Regions from separate parts of the [Clostridium] scindens ATCC 35704 genome, predicted to be linked through region 2. Evidence: predicted binding sites of a transcription regulator. Region 2 holds the regulator's gene; the other holds the start of a gene.
The links. The regulator HrcA, encoded in region 2, represses chaperone genes, less so after heat shock. The targets are predictions, from matches to a motif close to TGTTAGCACTCNNNNNNNNNGAGTGCTAACA.

Region 1 (8,557 bases), 840 kb from region 2:
TGCTGCAATGATATCCTCTACTTTACTCATGCTCCCACATCCTTTCTGCTATCATAGCAAGTTCAAATATTGTATTTATTATAACACTATCATTTTGAGATTACTATATATTTATGCCAAAATCAATAATTTTTATCCGACACATACTTTCTCAAAAACCTATTGACATCTCATTCTGTAACTTCTATTATTACAGTATGGCTGTAACCTTTTTTTAACGAAAAGGATGCTTTTTCCTCTTTTCATGGCGACGATAATCTTCACTGCTGCCTGCAGTGCGAAAACCGGCACCGACACTAAAAAGCACCGGCAAATAACGCTGCGAAGAATGAAACCGCAAAAAATGACACACGGCAGCAGCCACAGGAAAAAGACTCTGACAACATAAAATTAAAGACTTTGAGCGGATATGAGATGGACTCCAAGGGCCTTTTCACACAATCAGAACTAACCGTTATAAATGTGTGGAATGCTTCCTGCACTTCCTGCGCAAAAGAAATGGGAATGCTGGAGTCGCTGAGCCATCAACTATACCCAGCTGCTGGATTCCGAGGCATTCAGCCAGTTATACCATCTTCAGGAAGCCTATGTCGGAGGTCATCCGGCAGACTGTACCGTAGGCTGAGGGTTCTGATAACAGCCGGCAGCTGTTCAGAAACCATGGATACATTATTGACACAAGAAAGCGATGCCGTCTCCTCCAGAGCGGCACCGCCTTCGTCTTTTATATCTATACTTTCTGTAATCTTGCATATGTCGCAAACATCTTCTTCGTCCCCGGCCCGTCGAAATCAACCGTCACTTCATAATCTCTTCCGCCTTCCACAATCGCCGTTACCGTTCCTTCCCCGAACTTCATATGCCGCACTCGGTCGCCTACGCCATACCCTGGTCCGTCCCCGGCCGGAGTGCCAAACTGTCTGGCCGGCTTAGGTGCTGTAAATGCCTTCGTCCGAAATGCCTGCCTGGCCTGCATATACGCTGCCTGCTTGGCGGGTTCTTCTTTTTCCTTCTCAAAGACCGCCCCTGTGGACAATAGTTCCATGGGTATTTCTTTTAGGAAACGGGACATCTTGTTATACTGCGTCTCTCCCCGGATCATCCGGCTCCTTGCGCAGGTAAGCGTCAGCGCCTTCTCTGCCCTGGTTATTCCCACATAGCAGAGTCTTCGCTCCTCTTCCACTTCTTCCGGGTCATCTGCCGTAATGGTCATATAACTTGGGAATATTCCGTCTTCCAGCCCTGCCAGATATACATGTGGGAACTCCAGCCCTTTTGCGCTGTGCAGGGTCATCAGCACCACATAGTCGCTATTTTCATCCAGGCTGTCAATATCCGCCACCAGGGCAACCTCCTCCAGGAATCCGCTCAAAGTGGACGGTTCATTCATTTCCTCACAGGTATCCTCATAGGCCACGATCTTACTCATCAACTCGTCGATATTCTCGATCCTTGCCTCTGCTTCTTCGCTGTCTTCAGCCTCAAGGCTCTCTACATAGCCGGTCTCTTCAATAATCTCTTTCATCAGTCTGGAAATGCTCATCTCCTGCGCATCCGTCTTAAAATGCTCAATCAGCGCCACGAAGGATTCCAGTTTTGACGCCCCTCTGCCAATGTTGGGAATCAGATCCACGGCCCGCAGAGCCTCATAGAATCCCACCTCATGCCGGACGGCGTATTCCTGCACCCGGTTAATGCTGGTAAGTCCGATTCCCCTCTTGGGTACGTTGATAATACGGCGCACCGCCAGGTCATCCTGGCCGTTATCTACCGTCTTCAGATAGGACAGCAGGTCTTTGATCTCTCTTCTTGCGTAGAAATTGATGCCGCCCACGATCTTGTAAGGAATATTAGCGTTCACGAACTTTTCTTCAAAGATACGGGACTGCGCGTTTGTCCTGTATAAGATAGCATTGTCATTGTATGTACATTCGCCCCGGTCCACATGCTCCCGGATATCTCCCACGATATATTCCGCCTCGTCGTATGCCGTATCGAACTGGCGGAATTCCAGCTTCTCGCCGTCCCCGTTGTCCGTCCACAAGGTCTTATCCTTACGCCCGCGGTTATTGCGGATGACCGCGTTGGCAGCATTCAGAATGTTGCTGGTAGAGCGATAGTTCTGCTCCAGCTTGATCACTTTAGCATCCTCGAACACATGCTCAAAATTCAGGATATTCTTGATATTGGCTCCCCGGAACTTATAGATAGACTGGTCGTCATCGCCTACTACGCACAGGTTGCGGTACTTCGAAGCCAGCAGCCGGATCAGTTCAAACTGGACCGTATTCGTATCCTGATACTCATCCACCATGATATAACGGAAACGTTCCTGGTAATATTCCAGCATATCTGCCTGCGTCTGGAAGAGTTGGACCGTCTTAACAAGAAGGTCATCAAAATCCAGGGCATTGTTGGCCCTCAACTGCTTCTCATATTCCTCATACACCTCAGCGATCTTCTTCTGGCTGAAATCGCCTTCTGCACGGATTCGAAATTCTTCCGGCGTAATCAGTTCATCCTTGGCATGAGAGATGGTGCTAAGCAATGCTCTTTCCTTAAAAATCTTCGTATCAATCTGAAGCAGCTTGCATACGTCTTTCATCAGCGTCTTCTGGTCATCGCTGTCATAAATGGTAAAGTTATTATCATAGCCCAGCAGATCGATATGTCTTCGGAGGATCCGCACGCAAGTGGAATGGAACGTGCTTACCCAGATGCTCTCCGCGCCGAATCCTACCAGTTTGTCCACACGCTCCCTCATCTCGCCTGCCGCCTTGTTGGTAAAGGTTATAGCCAATATATTCCAGGGATTTACTCCCTGCTCTTCTATCAAATATGCGATTCTGTGGGTCAGCACTCTGGTCTTTCCCGAGCCTGCCCCGGCAAGTATCAGAAGCGGGCCTTCTGTATGAAGCACCGCCTCTTTCTGCTGTTCATTCAATGTATCGTATATACTCAATCTTCCTGTTTCCTTTCTTCCTTCCTCTGTTTCATATACTCATGCTCTTTCTGTATCTCATCATGAAGCGCAAGAGACGTCCATTCCTGGTTGGTCTCAGTCACCATGGCTTTCAGTCCAACCTGTAACTTCTCCTTCTTCATCAGGAATAATGCCTTGTCTAGCATGTCCTCTGTCGCGGCATGCATGACCAGCATCTCTTCCGGAAAACCTTCTCCTTCATATTGCGCAGTCTCCTGCTCCTGACTGCTTGACCCCGCCAGTACGCCTATGGGAACCTCATACTCTTCTTTATCCACATGGCGTATCTTATATCCAAGAAACCCAAAGATCATGGCAATCTGCTTTCCCTTTTTCGTGCCTTTCAAATTATAACATAATACGGTAGATTTCATATATGTTTTTACCTCCGCCAAAAAGTCTGTTTCTATTATAAGTTCTTTGGAGAAGAAGTGCAAGGCAGATATTTGATGGCAAATTTTGTCGCCCGCTTTTTAAAAAATTAGCACTCATCTATTGACAGTGCTAATTATATCTGTTATATTACTTGTAGAACAAGTAAAACAAACAGCATTCACATAGAAAAGGAGAGATGACTTATGTTGATGCCTAGTATTTTTGGAGATAGTTTATTTGAAGACTTTATGGATTTTCCATTCCGCAGGCATGCATCCAGTAGTGTAATGAAGACAGACGTAAAGGATGCCGGGGACCATTACGAGTTGGACATTGATATGCCGGGCTTTGACAAAAAGGATATCAAGGCAGAACTTAAAGATGGCTATATGACCATCAGCGCAACGACAGATAAGAATACGGATGAAAAAGATAAAGACGGCAAGTACATCCGCCGTGAACGCTACTATGGCTCTTGCAGCCGGAGCTTCTACGTCGGTGAGAATGTAGAGGAAAGCAACATCAAGGCTAGATTTGAAAATGGAATCTTGAAACTTTCCGTGCCAAAGAGTGAAGATATGAAGGCAATCGAAAATAATAAGTATATTGCGATTGAAGGATAATCCCCCTCACGAAAAGGCCTGGCAGCCCAACATGCTGCCGGGTCTTTTTCTATCATCCGCTTTAACTATGCTGCAATGTTGCCTCCACAAGTACTGTCTTCTCTTTCCCGAATTCTTCTTTTCGCAGCATCCTGAACGCAGCACAGGGCTATCATACTTAAGAATATTCAAAAAGACAGTACGGCTAATTCATTGTACAGCCCATCTTCACTTCCAAATATATTAATGATCTTAAGCGAAAAGATTTGGTGTGAAACAGATAGTATGAGGCAAGCAATGCCGATACGATCTGGACGATAATCGTCGCAAGGCCCCTTCAAGTACAAGACAACAAAAAAAGGCTGCGGCTTTTTCGTGCATGGTCTTCACGAAAAAACTACAACCATATTTCTAAATCATTATATCATGTTCTAAATGGCTTTTTAAGTTATAAAGTAACCAAAGTTTCCCTCTGCTATATATGTGCATATTTCACAAATCTTACTCTGCATCTTTGTCTATATAATCCAATTTTTCCGGCAGTGTCGTCGAATGCCGGGGCATGAACCCAGAAGCGACGGCACAGATCGTGCAGCTGACACTGCTTTTAACATCTCTAACATTTCCCTTCTTGAACTTTCTAAGGTAAGAACAACTCATTCTCCTTATGGCCGCTGCATGCTTTCTTCATCTTTTGAGACGCAGCAAGCAGCATTACCTTTCCAAGCGTCCTTGCCCCATAGGGGCAGATCGCCACGCAGCGCATGCAGGAGATGCACTTCTTATCATCTACCGTTGACGGCGCATCCTTCGGGATTGCCCCTACCGGACATTCCGCCGCGCATTTGCCGCAGCTGGTGCACTTGCTCCTTGCTTTTGGCTTAAAGGGTACCCCATTATATTCCCTGTAAGGCATTTTTCCAGGCACTTTCAATTCCCCATCCCCAGGCTTAGCCATAGAATCCTGAATCTTGCGGGCGTACTCCCTTAATTCCTTTACATCCTGCTGATCCGGCCGTCCACTTGCAAACTGCCTCATAATAGAGTGCTCTGTAACTGCGGCAATGGCGGCCTTTACCCGGTACCCACATTCACAAAGTTCATTTTTAAGTTCCAATAGCGTATCATCATAGGCGCGATTCCCGTATGCCACCACCATGACTGCCGAGGCATTTCCTGCCTTCATCTTCCGAATACGGGCAAGCGCCGCATCCGGAACCCTTCCTCCATAGGACGGAACGCCGAATAGGCAGATGTCTTCTTGATTAAACTGATAGTTCTCATAATCATCTTCTAATACGGACAGATCAATCTGCGCATCCACTTTCCATACATCTGCAAGAATATCCATTACTTTTTCCGTGCCTCCTGTAGGGCTAAAATATATTGAATATACGCTCATACTTTCATTTCCTCCTGACTTTTCTTATGACATAGTTCCATCATAGGCTCTACCTGCTTCCAAAATCTTGACAGTTCCGTCAAACTGCTGCTTGCCGGGTTGAGATTTATCTATTATAAACCATGAAAATTGGAATATCAACATTGGTCGCTAAAATCAAGCCGATTAAAAATGTACTGGTAAAAACTGTCTTAGAGACAAAAAGCCCTTGTCATCTAGTTTTTAATACTATATAATATCTATATTGAGGTGATTAACATGACAATTGACACAAAAGATATGCTGAACAGCATTCTATTCAGCATCTCGCGAATCGATTACGTGAGACCGGAGAATATCCCGAATATAGATCTATACATGGATCAGGTAACTACCTTTATGGAGGAACAGCTTCAGTCTACCAAAAGACATAAGGACGATAAGATTCTGACTAAGACGATGATCAACAATTACGCAAAAAATAATCTTCTGCCGCCTCCGGTTAAGAAGAAGTATTCCAAAGAGCATGTCCTGGTCATGATATTCATATACTATTTTAAAAATATTCTTTCCATCAAGGATATCGAGACGCTTTTAGCGCCGATCACAGAAAAACATTTCGATAATCACAAGGACTTCAATATTACTTCTATCTATGAAGAGATCTGCAAACTGGAGAAATCCCGGATTGAGAACTTGCAGAAGGATGTTGCCAAGTCCTACAATGCGGCGCTTAACAGTTTTGCAGATGCCCCTGACGCAGAGCAAGATTATTTGCAGTTCTTCGCATTCATTTGCAGCCTGAGTTTCGACGTATACGTAAAGAAACTGCTGATTGAAAAGTTAATTGATGATCTTCCTGAGCCGATTCAGGATAAAAAGAAGAAATAAGGCCAGTCAGCCTTATTTCTTCTTTATTCTTCCTCTTTTGTCTTGATTCTTTCGAATACCATGTCATATCCGTCATTTCCGTAATTTAACGAACGATTTACACGACTTATGGTCGCTGTTGATGCACCTGTCTTCTCCGCAATCTCAAGGTATGTCTTATGTTCTCTCAGCATCTTTGCCACTTCAAATCTCTGGGACAATGACAACAATTCATTAATCGTACAGATATCCTCAAAAAAAGTATAGCATTCTTCTTTATCTTTCAGACTTAATATAGCACTAAACAGATAATCTACTGCCTCAGTCCTAATCTTTTTACTCATAATATTATCTCCTTTGTAACAAATTTCATTACTGTTACATTTTAACACACTAAATTTGTAAAGTCTATACCTTTTTATTCCGTTTTAAAGAAGCCTTCAATTTTTCCAGACTGGAATTAGCCACTAATTCTTCTGGAAAATCCGCTTTCTTTACCAATTCTGCGGCATACTGGCAATTAGCAATATCCACATCCACATGAGAATCGCTTCCAAGCACGATCATGGCTCCTTCTTCTTTGCATGCTTTTAACATCTTCAGGCAGTTCTCCTGGGTATTCACCCTGAAGCCAGTAGGACGGAGCGAGGAATTGTTAACTTCCAGCAGCGTATGCGTCCTTTTGGCGGCCTTCGCCAGTTCCTTGTAGTCTGCCGGGAATCTTCCATCATCCGGATGTCCGATAATATCTACATATTCATTTTCCATTACCTTCAAATATGCCTGCGTAATCTTCTCCGTGGTCTTCTCTCCCTCATAGCAGGGTGTATGCATGCTGGCAATGGCTATATCCATTTCCTTTAATAGAGTCTGCGGCAGGTCTACTTCTCCTTGCTCGTTCATAATATTCAACTCCGTGCCCATCAGCAGTTCGATGCCGTACATGGTTCTTGGAACCACTCTAAGGTTCTGAAAGTAGAAGATATGGCAAGTTCCAGGCATCTTTGGAGAATGTTCGGTGATAGCCAGTCCTTTAAGTCCTTTTTCGGCAGCCATGGCCGCCATCTCCCTGAGGGTATTATATGCATGGCCGCTGGCCAGCGTATGGGTATGCGTGTCAATTTCAATGTTCATAATAGGACCTTCTTTCTTCAATCTAAACACTCATGGAAATATTATACAGTATACCCTTCTCTTTTTCTACACAATCTAATGTTAATCTTTTTATATTTTTGCAAAGAACCGGAGGTAATATACTTATGAAAGATGAGAAAAACCAGAAAACTATTGATGATTATGACTACTTGTCCAATGCGGCTTCCAAGCAGGACTGTACCGGACTTATCCCTTCCGAGCCCATCTCCATCGAAGAACTTGAGTCATATGAGGATCTGTACCATTTCCTTCCTCCCAATGCCAAGGTAGCCAATATCAAGCCAGAAGAACAATCCAAATAATCCCGGCATATATTAATCAAAAACGGGGGATTAATTATGCCTTCCATGAATCTAGTTCCAATTACAGGAGTAATCCAGGACATCACAGCATTTGGCGATGACTGCTGCCAGCGGCAGGTCAGCATACGCAATTCTGATGGGATCAGCAACTTTATTGTCGGGCCGGATACGTACGTCATCAATGAAGTACGTCTGCGGCCCGGCATGAATGTGGCCGCCTTCTATGATGCCAACCTTCCCATACCACTCATATTTCCACCACAATACCAGGCAGTCTTTATCGGACGCCGCAATCCGTATGAGACCATGTATGCAGGCTACTTCGATGATAATCTAGAAGCCCTGGATGGGTCTCTTAAATTGAATTTGGAGCGTTACACGCCAGTCGTGACTTCCAATGGCCAGCCCTTCGAATGCTCTCTTGGAGGAAAACTGCTAATCGTATACTATTCCACGACAACCAGAAGTATTCCGCCGCAGACCACGCCTCGAAAAATCATCGTAATCTGCTAACCCATACGGATGGTAACAAATCCTTCTTTGCCGAATATACTATAGCATTAGAATTTTAAGGAGGATTATATGAAAAAGCGATTCATTGCTGTATCACTCGTCGTTGCCATGGCAATGACCTCTCTTCTTGCCTGCTCATCCAAAAATGACGCAGAAACCGCATCTTCAGATACGAAAGCAAAGAAAGAAGAGACAAAGAAGGAGCCAACAAAGGTCATCTTAAATGAAGTGGCCCACTCTATCTTCTATGCACCGATGTATGTAGCCATTGAGGCAGGATATTTTGCGGATGAGGGGATCGACCTGGATCTGGTTACAGGATTTGGCGCCGACAAGACCATGACCGCAGTCCTTTCAGGCAGCGCAGACATCGGCT
Region 2 (8,557 bases):
ATCCCCACAGGATAGTTGCCGCAGCCATAGAGACAGCAGCATAGATAAAGGTGAACAGGATTCCGCAGAGAACGCCGGCAGCCAGTTTGGAAGCATAGATCTGGGAGCGGCCATAATTCTTGGAGGCAATGTTCTTGATGGTACCGTGATTGAATTCGCTGCCTACGAAAAGAGAGATGAGAACTGCTAGGATCAGCGTGGTATTGCCTGCAAAAAAGGTTACCATCTGACGGGAGGCTGACAGTTCCTCGCGGCTTGCCGGAACGCCCTCGGTAGTCACGTTGATTCCGTTTTCATCCATGGCCTGCTGCTTTTGTTCCACTTGCTGGGTCATCTGCTCCCCGGCCATCTTATAGGCAAAGTCCATTAAGAAGACGGTCCCTGCAGCCAGGGCCGCGGTAAGGATCAGGCATACCCAGAAGTATCTTGCCTTCCCGAGTTTGTAGAAATCGCTTTTTAGTAAGTTCAGCATGCTATCTTCCTCCTATTCTGCTTAAGAAATAATCTTCCAGGTCCATCTGCCTGGTACCGTCTTTGGAACTGCAGCGTTCCCACAGTTGATTTTCCGTAAATTCTTCAATTAACTTTCCGTGATGGATGATGCCATAGCGAGTCGCGAATTTTGACAGTTCTCCCAGGATGTGGGAGGAAATCAATACGGTGATTTTACGATCCCGGTTCAGTTTCAGGATTAATTCGCGCACCTCTTTGATTCCTTCCGGATCCAGACCGTTGGTTGGCTCATCCAGTATCAGAAGTCTGGGACTTCCAATCAGGGCAATGGCGATTGCAAGCCTTTGGCGCATTCCCAGAGAGAAGTCTTTGGCTTTCTTATGTCCGGTATCATCAAGCCCCACCAGAGTCAGAATGGCATCTGCCTGGGATTCGTCACGGATGCCTTGCAGTTTGCACTGGACAATAAGGTTCTGCCTTGCGGTCATACCCGGATAAAAGGCGGGAGATTCGATGACGGTTCCGATGGCTGAGCGGCCTTCCTTAAGTTCGGGACTTCCGAACAGCAGGATATTTCCGTCGCTGGGAGATGCAAGTCCGGTAATCATACGGATGAGGGTGGTCTTGCCCGCGCCGTTCTTGCCGATGAAACCATAGATATCTCCTTCATGGATCGTCATGGACAGGTCATTTACGACCGCCCGGTTATTATATCGTTTGGTCAGATGATTGGTTCTTAATATTGCAGTCATGAGATTGCCTCCTTCTGTACTAATGTATTACTGTATTATAAACTTAGTACAATAATACGATAGAAAAAGCGATTTGTCAAGAGCGGATTCACAAGTATTGTTTTTTCCTCTTATTAAAGGTATAATCATACCGTAAGTTAATATGAGATTAGCGGAGGGAATGCTATGAAGATTTATGACAAAGTAAATAAGGTAGAAGTGGAAGTGGACGGAACCAAGGGACTGATTCAGCAGATGAAGGACGGACGCCAAGTGGATCTGTATCTGAAAGAAAAGAAAAGCGACGAGGACGGATACATGAGTTGGGACGTGGAGCACTGGTCAAGCGTGGACGGAAAGAGATTCATCCGCTGCTATTCTCTGGAAGGCAGAGTGCTCAGTGAATCTACAGGGCACAACATCTATGACTTGGAGAATGATTTTAAGCCGGAAGAAGCGCAGAAAGTCGAATTAAGCTAGCGCCGTTGCACAATGATGCGAAGGCCTAAATGAAAATCACATAATATTGCAGTTTTATCAGTCAAACAGCACAATGCATGGACATTGTGCTGTTTTTACCTGTACTATAATGCTGTTATACAATTGGAGAAAGGGCTGGTGAAGAGCAATAAGGACAGCATTTATATATAATAATGAGGAGGGAAAATATGAATTACATCATATGGGCAGAATCGAATGATCCAAGATACAATCTGGCAGTGGAAGCCCACTTGCAGACATTGGTAAAAGAAGGGGATGTCATTTTGTACCTGTGGCAGAATGAGCATACTGTAGTAATAGGAAAGAATCAGAATATCCTGAAAGAATGCAGAGCCAGGCTTCTGGAAGAGGAAGGCGGCTATGTGGCCCGTCGGACGACGGGGGGTGGTGCGGTCTACCAGGATATGGGAAATGTCTGCTTCACATTTCTTGCGTCTCCAGAGATGTATGACTTGAAAAGACAGTCCGGGATCATCGCGGATGCGTGCGGATTCTACGGAATTGAGACGCAGGCTTCCGGCCGGAATGATATACTGACCAAGGAAGGACTTAAATTTTCCGGCAATGCGTATTCTAAGACGGCCAGCTGCAATGTGCAGCACGGAACGCTGATGGTGGACGTGGACAAGGAGAGGATGACCCGCTATCTGACGCCATCTAAAGAGAAAATGAAGGCGAAAGGCGTCGATTCCGTCAGATCCAGGGTGTGCAACCTAAGGGACTTGAACCAGGAAATCACGACACAGGGAATTATGGAGCAGATGGCGGAAAGTTTCCAGAAGGAATATGGTACGGCGCAGATTCTGAAATTAAGCAGGGAGGATCAAGAGAAGATCCGGCAGATCTATGAATCCTATTGTTCCTGGGAATGGGTATATGGACAGTCTCCGGCGTGCGAGATCATCCACCAGAAACGGTTCGGCTGGGGAGAAGTAGAGATTCAGATGCACTTGGAAAACCTCGTCATCAAGGAGATAAAGGTATATACGGATGCATTGGACATAGGCCTGCCGCAGGCGATCGAGAAGGCATTCAGAGGCAGGCGTTATGATCTGTCAGACGCCGCCACGGACGCGGCAGAAGGAGAATCCGCCATAGAAAGGCAGAAGCAGGTGAAGGAGGTAATCGATTGGATTGCAGAGATATCTTAATCCGGCAGGTAGACAATGCAGGGGTTCTGATCCGTTTGGGAGACACTTGCATCTGTACGGACATTCGCTGGGAGCGCGCCGGGTATCTGCAATCCATCTGCCCGCGGGCGGGAAGGATGGGGCGCGCTTTCGGGAGATTCTGAATGCCGCGCAAAATGAGGTGGGAATTCCCCAGGTCATCTATGGAAACGAACTCAGCCAGGAGTTAGTTATAAAAATTGTATAAATAGTGTTGACAAAAGAAAAAGGGAGTGCTAAATTAATAATCGAAGATGTTAGCACTCGAAAATGTAGAGTGCTAACAGCAAAATCCGAAAGGAGGAGGATAGATGGTATCAGAACATGGACTTAGTGACCGCAAGCTTAAGATCCTTCATGCGATTATCCAGAACTATCTGGAGACAGGCGAGCCGGTTGGTTCCAGAACCATATCGAAGTATACGGATCTGAACTTAAGTTCTGCAACCATCCGTAACGAGATGGCGGACTTGGAAGAGATGGGCTATATCATGCAGCCTCACACGTCGGCCGGACGCATTCCTTCGGATAAAGGCTACAGACTCTATGTAGATATGCTGATGGAAGAAAAAGAACAGGAACTGAGCGAGATGCAGGAACAGATGCTGGATAAGGCAGATAAGATGGATCAACTTCTAAGACAGGCAGCAAAGGTCCTGGCTAACAGTACGAATTATGCAACGATGGTATCTACGCCCATGAACAATGAGAACAAACTTAAGTTCATTCAGCTGTCCATGGTAGACGATGAGCAGATCATCGCGGTAATCGTGCTTGGAGGCAATGTAATCAAGAATAAGATTATTGACATTGACGAGCCAATCAGCAATGAGAATCTGTTGAAATTGAATATGCTTTTGAACACGACGCTGAATGGCATGTCTATCGAGGAAATCAATCTTGGATTGATCGCAAGGCTGAAGGAGCAGGCAGGCATACACAGCGAGGTGGTTGGAAACGTTCTGGATGCGGTGGCGGATGTCATCCAGGTGGATGATGATATGCAGATCTATACAAGCGGAGCCACGAACATCTTCAAGTATCCGGAACTCAGCGATAATCAAAGCGCCCAGGAGATTATCAGCGCCTTTGAGGAAAAGCAGCAGCTTAGCGAGTTGGTAACGCAGACGTTATCGCAGGAAGATAATACTGGCATTCAGGTTTACATCGGTGATGAGACGCCGGTCAAGACCATGAAGGATTGCAGCGTTGTCACCGCCACTTATGAATTAGGCGACGGCATGAAGGGAACCATAGGTATTATCGGGCCAAAGAGAATGGATTATGAGCATGTATTAAAATCCATGAAGCGGCTGCAAAGCGAATTGGATGAAATGTTTCATAGAAAAGAATAGGAAAGGTGGAAGAACCCTTGGAGAATAATCAGGAAAAGAGCCAGGAAGAAATGGTAAAAGAGGCTGTGGAAGAAGCCAAAAAGTCGGCCGGGGAACTGCCGGAAGGCGAGCCCGGGGAAGATCAGGCAGAAGAAGAGAACGCCAAAGAGGCTTCCGAAGACGAAGAGGTCTCCGATAACGAGGAAGAAGAGCCGGATGAGGAACAAGAGCCGGATGAGGAAGAAGAGCCGGATGAGGAAGACGAAGATAAAAAATCCGGCAAGAAGTTATTTGGCAAGAAGAATAAGAAAGATAAAAAGGACGAGAAGATTGAGGAACTGACTGACAGGCTCACTCGTCAAATGGCAGAGTTTGATAACTTCCGCAAGCGTACGGAAAAGGAGAAATCCCAGATGTACGAGATAGGAGCGAAAGATATCATAGAAAAGATGCTTCCGGTAGTCGACAACTTTGAGCGAGGGCTTGACGCTGTCAAGGAAGAAGACAAGGAAGACCCATTTATCCAGGGAATGGAGATGGTGTATAAGCAGTTAATGACCGTGCTGGGAGAATTGGGCGTTAAGCCGATCGAAGCGGTAGGCAAAGAATTTGACCCGAATCTCCACAATGCAGTGATGCATGTGGAAGATGAGAACTTTGGCGAGAATATCATAGCCGAGGAATTCCAGAAAGGTTATATGTACCGTGACTCCGTAGTGAGGCACAGCATGGTAAAAGTAGCAAACTAATTCCAGATAATTTAGAAAATAAAACAGGAGGTCTTTATAATGGGCAAAATCATTGGTATTGATTTAGGAACCACGAACAGCTGCGTGGCTGTTATGGAAGGTGGCCAGCCAACGGTCATCGCAAATACGGAAGGCGCCAGAACGACGCCATCTGTCGTAGCATTTACAAAAACAGGGGAACGTCTTGTGGGCGAGCCTGCAAAACGTCAGGCAGTTACAAACGCGGAGAGGACGATCTCTTCTATTAAAAGAGAGATGGGCTCTGATTTCAGAGTGACGATCGATGATAAGAAATATTCTCCACAGGAGATTTCCGCAATGATTCTTCAGAAGCTTAAGGCAGACGCGGAAGGATATCTGGGAGAAAAGGTAACAGAGGCGGTTATTACTGTGCCAGCGTACTTTAATGACGCTCAGCGCCAGGCTACAAAGGATGCAGGCAAGATTGCGGGCCTTGATGTAAAGCGTATCATCAATGAGCCTACTGCGGCAGCGCTTGCTTACGGACTTGACAATGAGAAAGAACAGAAGATCATGGTATATGACCTTGGCGGAGGTACATTCGACGTATCCGTCATCGAGATCGGCGACGGCGTCATCGAGGTATTATCTACCGCAGGTAACAACAGGCTGGGCGGCGACGACTTCGACCAGAAGATCACGGATTATATGATTGCTGAATTCAAGAAGCAGGAAGGCGTAGACCTGTCTGCCGATAAGATGGCGCTTCAGAGACTGAAAGAAGCGGCAGAGAAGGCAAAGAAGGAACTGTCTTCTGCAACGACCACAAATATCAACCTTCCATTTATTACAGCAACAGCAGAAGGCCCGAAGCATTTTGATATGAACCTGACAAGGGCAAAATTTGATGAACTGACGCATGACCTTGTGGCAAAGACATCCGAGCCGGTAACGAGAGCACTTTCTGACGCAGGCATTACCGCTTCCGAACTGGGCCAGGTACTTCTGGTTGGCGGTTCCACACGTATCCCTGCTGTCCAGGAAGAAGTGAAGCGTCTGACAGGCAAAGAGCCAAGCAAATCTCTGAACCCGGATGAGTGCGTAGCGCTTGGTGCATCCGTTCAGGGCGGCAAGCTTGCCGGAGATACGGGTGCAGGCGATATCCTTCTTTTGGATGTAACTCCGCTGTCACTGTCAATCGAGACGATGGGCGGCGTTGCAACAAGACTGATTGAAAGAAATACGACGATTCCTACCAAGAAGAGCCAGATCTTCTCCACAGCGGCAGATAACCAGACAGCCGTAGATATCAATGTCGTACAGGGAGAGAGACAGTTCGCCAAAGATAACAAGTCTCTGGGACAGTTCAGGCTGGACGGAATCCCGCCGGCTCCACGCGGAGTACCGCAGATCGAAGTTACATTCGACATTGATGCGAACGGCATTGTAAATGTATCCGCAAAAGACCTTGGAACAGGCAAAGAGCAGCATATCACCATCACGGCAGGCTCTAACATGTCTGATGACGAGATCGACAAGGCGGTAAAAGAAGCAGCGGCATTCGAGGCGCAGGATAAGAAGCGCAAGGAAGGCATTGATACAAAGAATGATGCGGACGCCCTGGTATTTCAGACGGAAAAAGCCCTGGGCGATGTAGGAGATAAGATTGATGCTGCAGATAAGGCTACCGTTGAGGCGGACTGCAAGGCATTGAAGGAAATCCTTGAAAAAGTAAACATGGATGACATATCAGACGCGCAGATTGCCGAGATCAAGGCAGGCAAAGAGAAACTGATGGAGAGCGCGCAGAAATTATTTACTAAGATGTATGAACAGGCCGGAGCAGCAGCCGGAGCACAGGGAGCAGACCCGAACATGGGAGCAGGCCCGAATCCGGGAGCAGGCCCTGCACCGGACGGCTTCCAGGGAGACGATGTTGTAGACGGTGACTATAAGGAAGTATAAGCCCAGTGCGAATACTGTTCCGCGAAACTCAAGCGAGATTATATATTCTTAAGCTTAGTCTCGCGGAACTTCCTTATGTACATGAAAGAAAGGGATAAAAGATGGCAGAATCAAAGAGAGATTACTATGAAGTGCTTGGCGTCAGCAGAGATGCCGACGACGCCACATTAAAAAAAGCATACAGACAGGTTGCCAAGAAATACCATCCTGATATGAATCCCGGAGACGCTGAAGCAGAGAAGAAGTTCAAAGAAGCGTCCGAAGCCTATGCAGTCTTGAGTGACCCGGAGAAACGGCGCCAGTACGACCAGTTCGGCCATGCTGCCTTTGAAGGAGGCGCTGGAGGCGCCGGCGGATTCGGCGGATTTGATTTTGGCGGGGCGGACTTCAGCGATATATTTGGCGACATATTCGGCGACCTGTTCGGCGGCGGCAGCCGCAGGGGCCGTGCAGGCCAGGGCCCTATGAAGGGCATGAATATCCGCAAGAGCGTAAGGATTACTTTTGAAGAGGCAGTATTCGGCTGTGAGAAAGAGATCGAGGTCATCTTAAAAGATCCATGCCCGAAGTGCAGCGGCACAGGCGCGAAGCCGGGAACCTCCCCGGAAACCTGTCCAAAATGCGGAGGCAAAGGCCAGGTAGTATATACGCAGCAGTCCTTCTTTGGAACTGTGCAGAATGTTCAGACCTGTCCGGACTGTCACGGAACCGGCAAGATCATTCGGGAAAAATGTCCGGATTGCAGTGGAACGGGATATGTATCCAATAAGAAGAAGATTGCGGTTACGATACCGGCCGGCATTGACAATGGACAGAGCGTGCGTATCCGCGAAAAAGGAGAACCGGGCGTAAACGGCGGCCCAAGAGGGGATCTGCTGGTAGAGGTTAACGTATCCAGGCATCCGATATTCCAGCGCCAGGATATGCATATCTTCTCCACTGTGCCAATCTCATTTGCCCAGGCGGCGATCGGCGCGGATATCCGGATCAAGACGGTAGACGGGGAAGTTCTGTATAATGTGAAGCCAGGCACGAAGACGGATACGAAAGTGCGGCTGAAAGGAAAAGGGGTTCCATCCCTTCGCAATTCCCAGGTACGGGGCGATCACTATGTGACATTGGTAATCCAGACCCCGGAACATCTAAGCCAGGAGGCGAAAGAAGCGCTTCGAAGATTTGACGAGCTGACCGGCAATACGCTGGGAACCGCGTCTGAAAGCGATTCCGAGCCCAAGAGCGGCAAGAAGAAAAAAGGATTTATGGATAAAGTAAAGGAAGCCTTTGATGATTAAGTTCATCAAAGGCTCCTTCTTTCTCTTGCTAATTCGCGCTTTGCCGCCGGTTGTGGATGATCACCAGGGCTATGAATAAGAATGCCAGGGCGAACAGAATCTGGATGACGTACCCTGTATACAGGGATTTCAGCTGGGTGCTGCTGAACGTGTGGTTGTTGGCGATCAAGTTGTTGCCGGTCTCATACCAATAGATCGGAAGGAAGCGTGCAACGGTCTTGATTCCTTTGCTTAACACCTCCAGGCTTACCAGCACCCCGCTGATAAAGGACAGGCCAAGGGAGACTACGTTGACCACTGCGCTGATCATCTCCTCCTTGCGTACCAGGCTTCCCACCAGGAATGAGATCGAAAGGGATACCAGCATCAGCAGGAAACTGTTGAACAGATAGTGGGGCAGGT

Region 1: the regulator HrcA is predicted to act here: its motif matches at 3,463-3,493, upstream of HDCHBGLK_RS12655 (Hsp20/alpha crystallin family protein).

The regions. Positions count from the first base shown of each region.
Region 1 is NZ_CP036170.1:2,453,685-2,462,241, reverse strand. It holds gene HDCHBGLK_RS12670 (hypothetical protein) at 1-30, opposite strand, end outside; gene pcrA (DNA helicase PcrA) at 731-2,962, opposite strand; gene HDCHBGLK_RS12660 (DUF3783 domain-containing protein) at 2,959-3,357, opposite strand; gene HDCHBGLK_RS12655 (Hsp20/alpha crystallin family protein) at 3,562-3,981, shown strand; gene HDCHBGLK_RS12650 (4Fe-4S binding protein) at 4,601-5,362, opposite strand; gene HDCHBGLK_RS12645 (DUF1836 domain-containing protein) at 5,621-6,232, shown strand; gene HDCHBGLK_RS12640 (YerC/YecD family TrpR-related protein) at 6,256-6,555, opposite strand; gene HDCHBGLK_RS12635 (phosphatase) at 6,620-7,345, opposite strand; gene HDCHBGLK_RS12630 (hypothetical protein) at 7,471-7,668, shown strand; gene HDCHBGLK_RS12625 (hypothetical protein) at 7,705-8,181, shown strand; gene HDCHBGLK_RS12620 (ABC transporter substrate-binding protein) at 8,251-8,557, shown strand, end outside.
Region 2 is NZ_CP036170.1:3,291,183-3,299,739, reverse strand. It holds gene HDCHBGLK_RS16940 (ABC transporter permease subunit) at 1-472, opposite strand, end outside; gene HDCHBGLK_RS16935 (ABC transporter ATP-binding protein) at 474-1,205, opposite strand; gene HDCHBGLK_RS16930 (hypothetical protein) at 1,371-1,664, shown strand; gene HDCHBGLK_RS16925 (lipoate--protein ligase) at 1,853-2,836, shown strand; gene HDCHBGLK_RS16920 (hypothetical protein) at 2,815-2,979, shown strand; gene hrcA (heat-inducible transcriptional repressor HrcA) at 3,166-4,209, shown strand; gene grpE (nucleotide exchange factor GrpE) at 4,227-4,937, shown strand; gene dnaK (molecular chaperone DnaK) at 4,977-6,863, shown strand; gene dnaJ (molecular chaperone DnaJ) at 6,965-8,155, shown strand; gene HDCHBGLK_RS16895 (ABC transporter permease) at 8,184-8,557, opposite strand, start outside.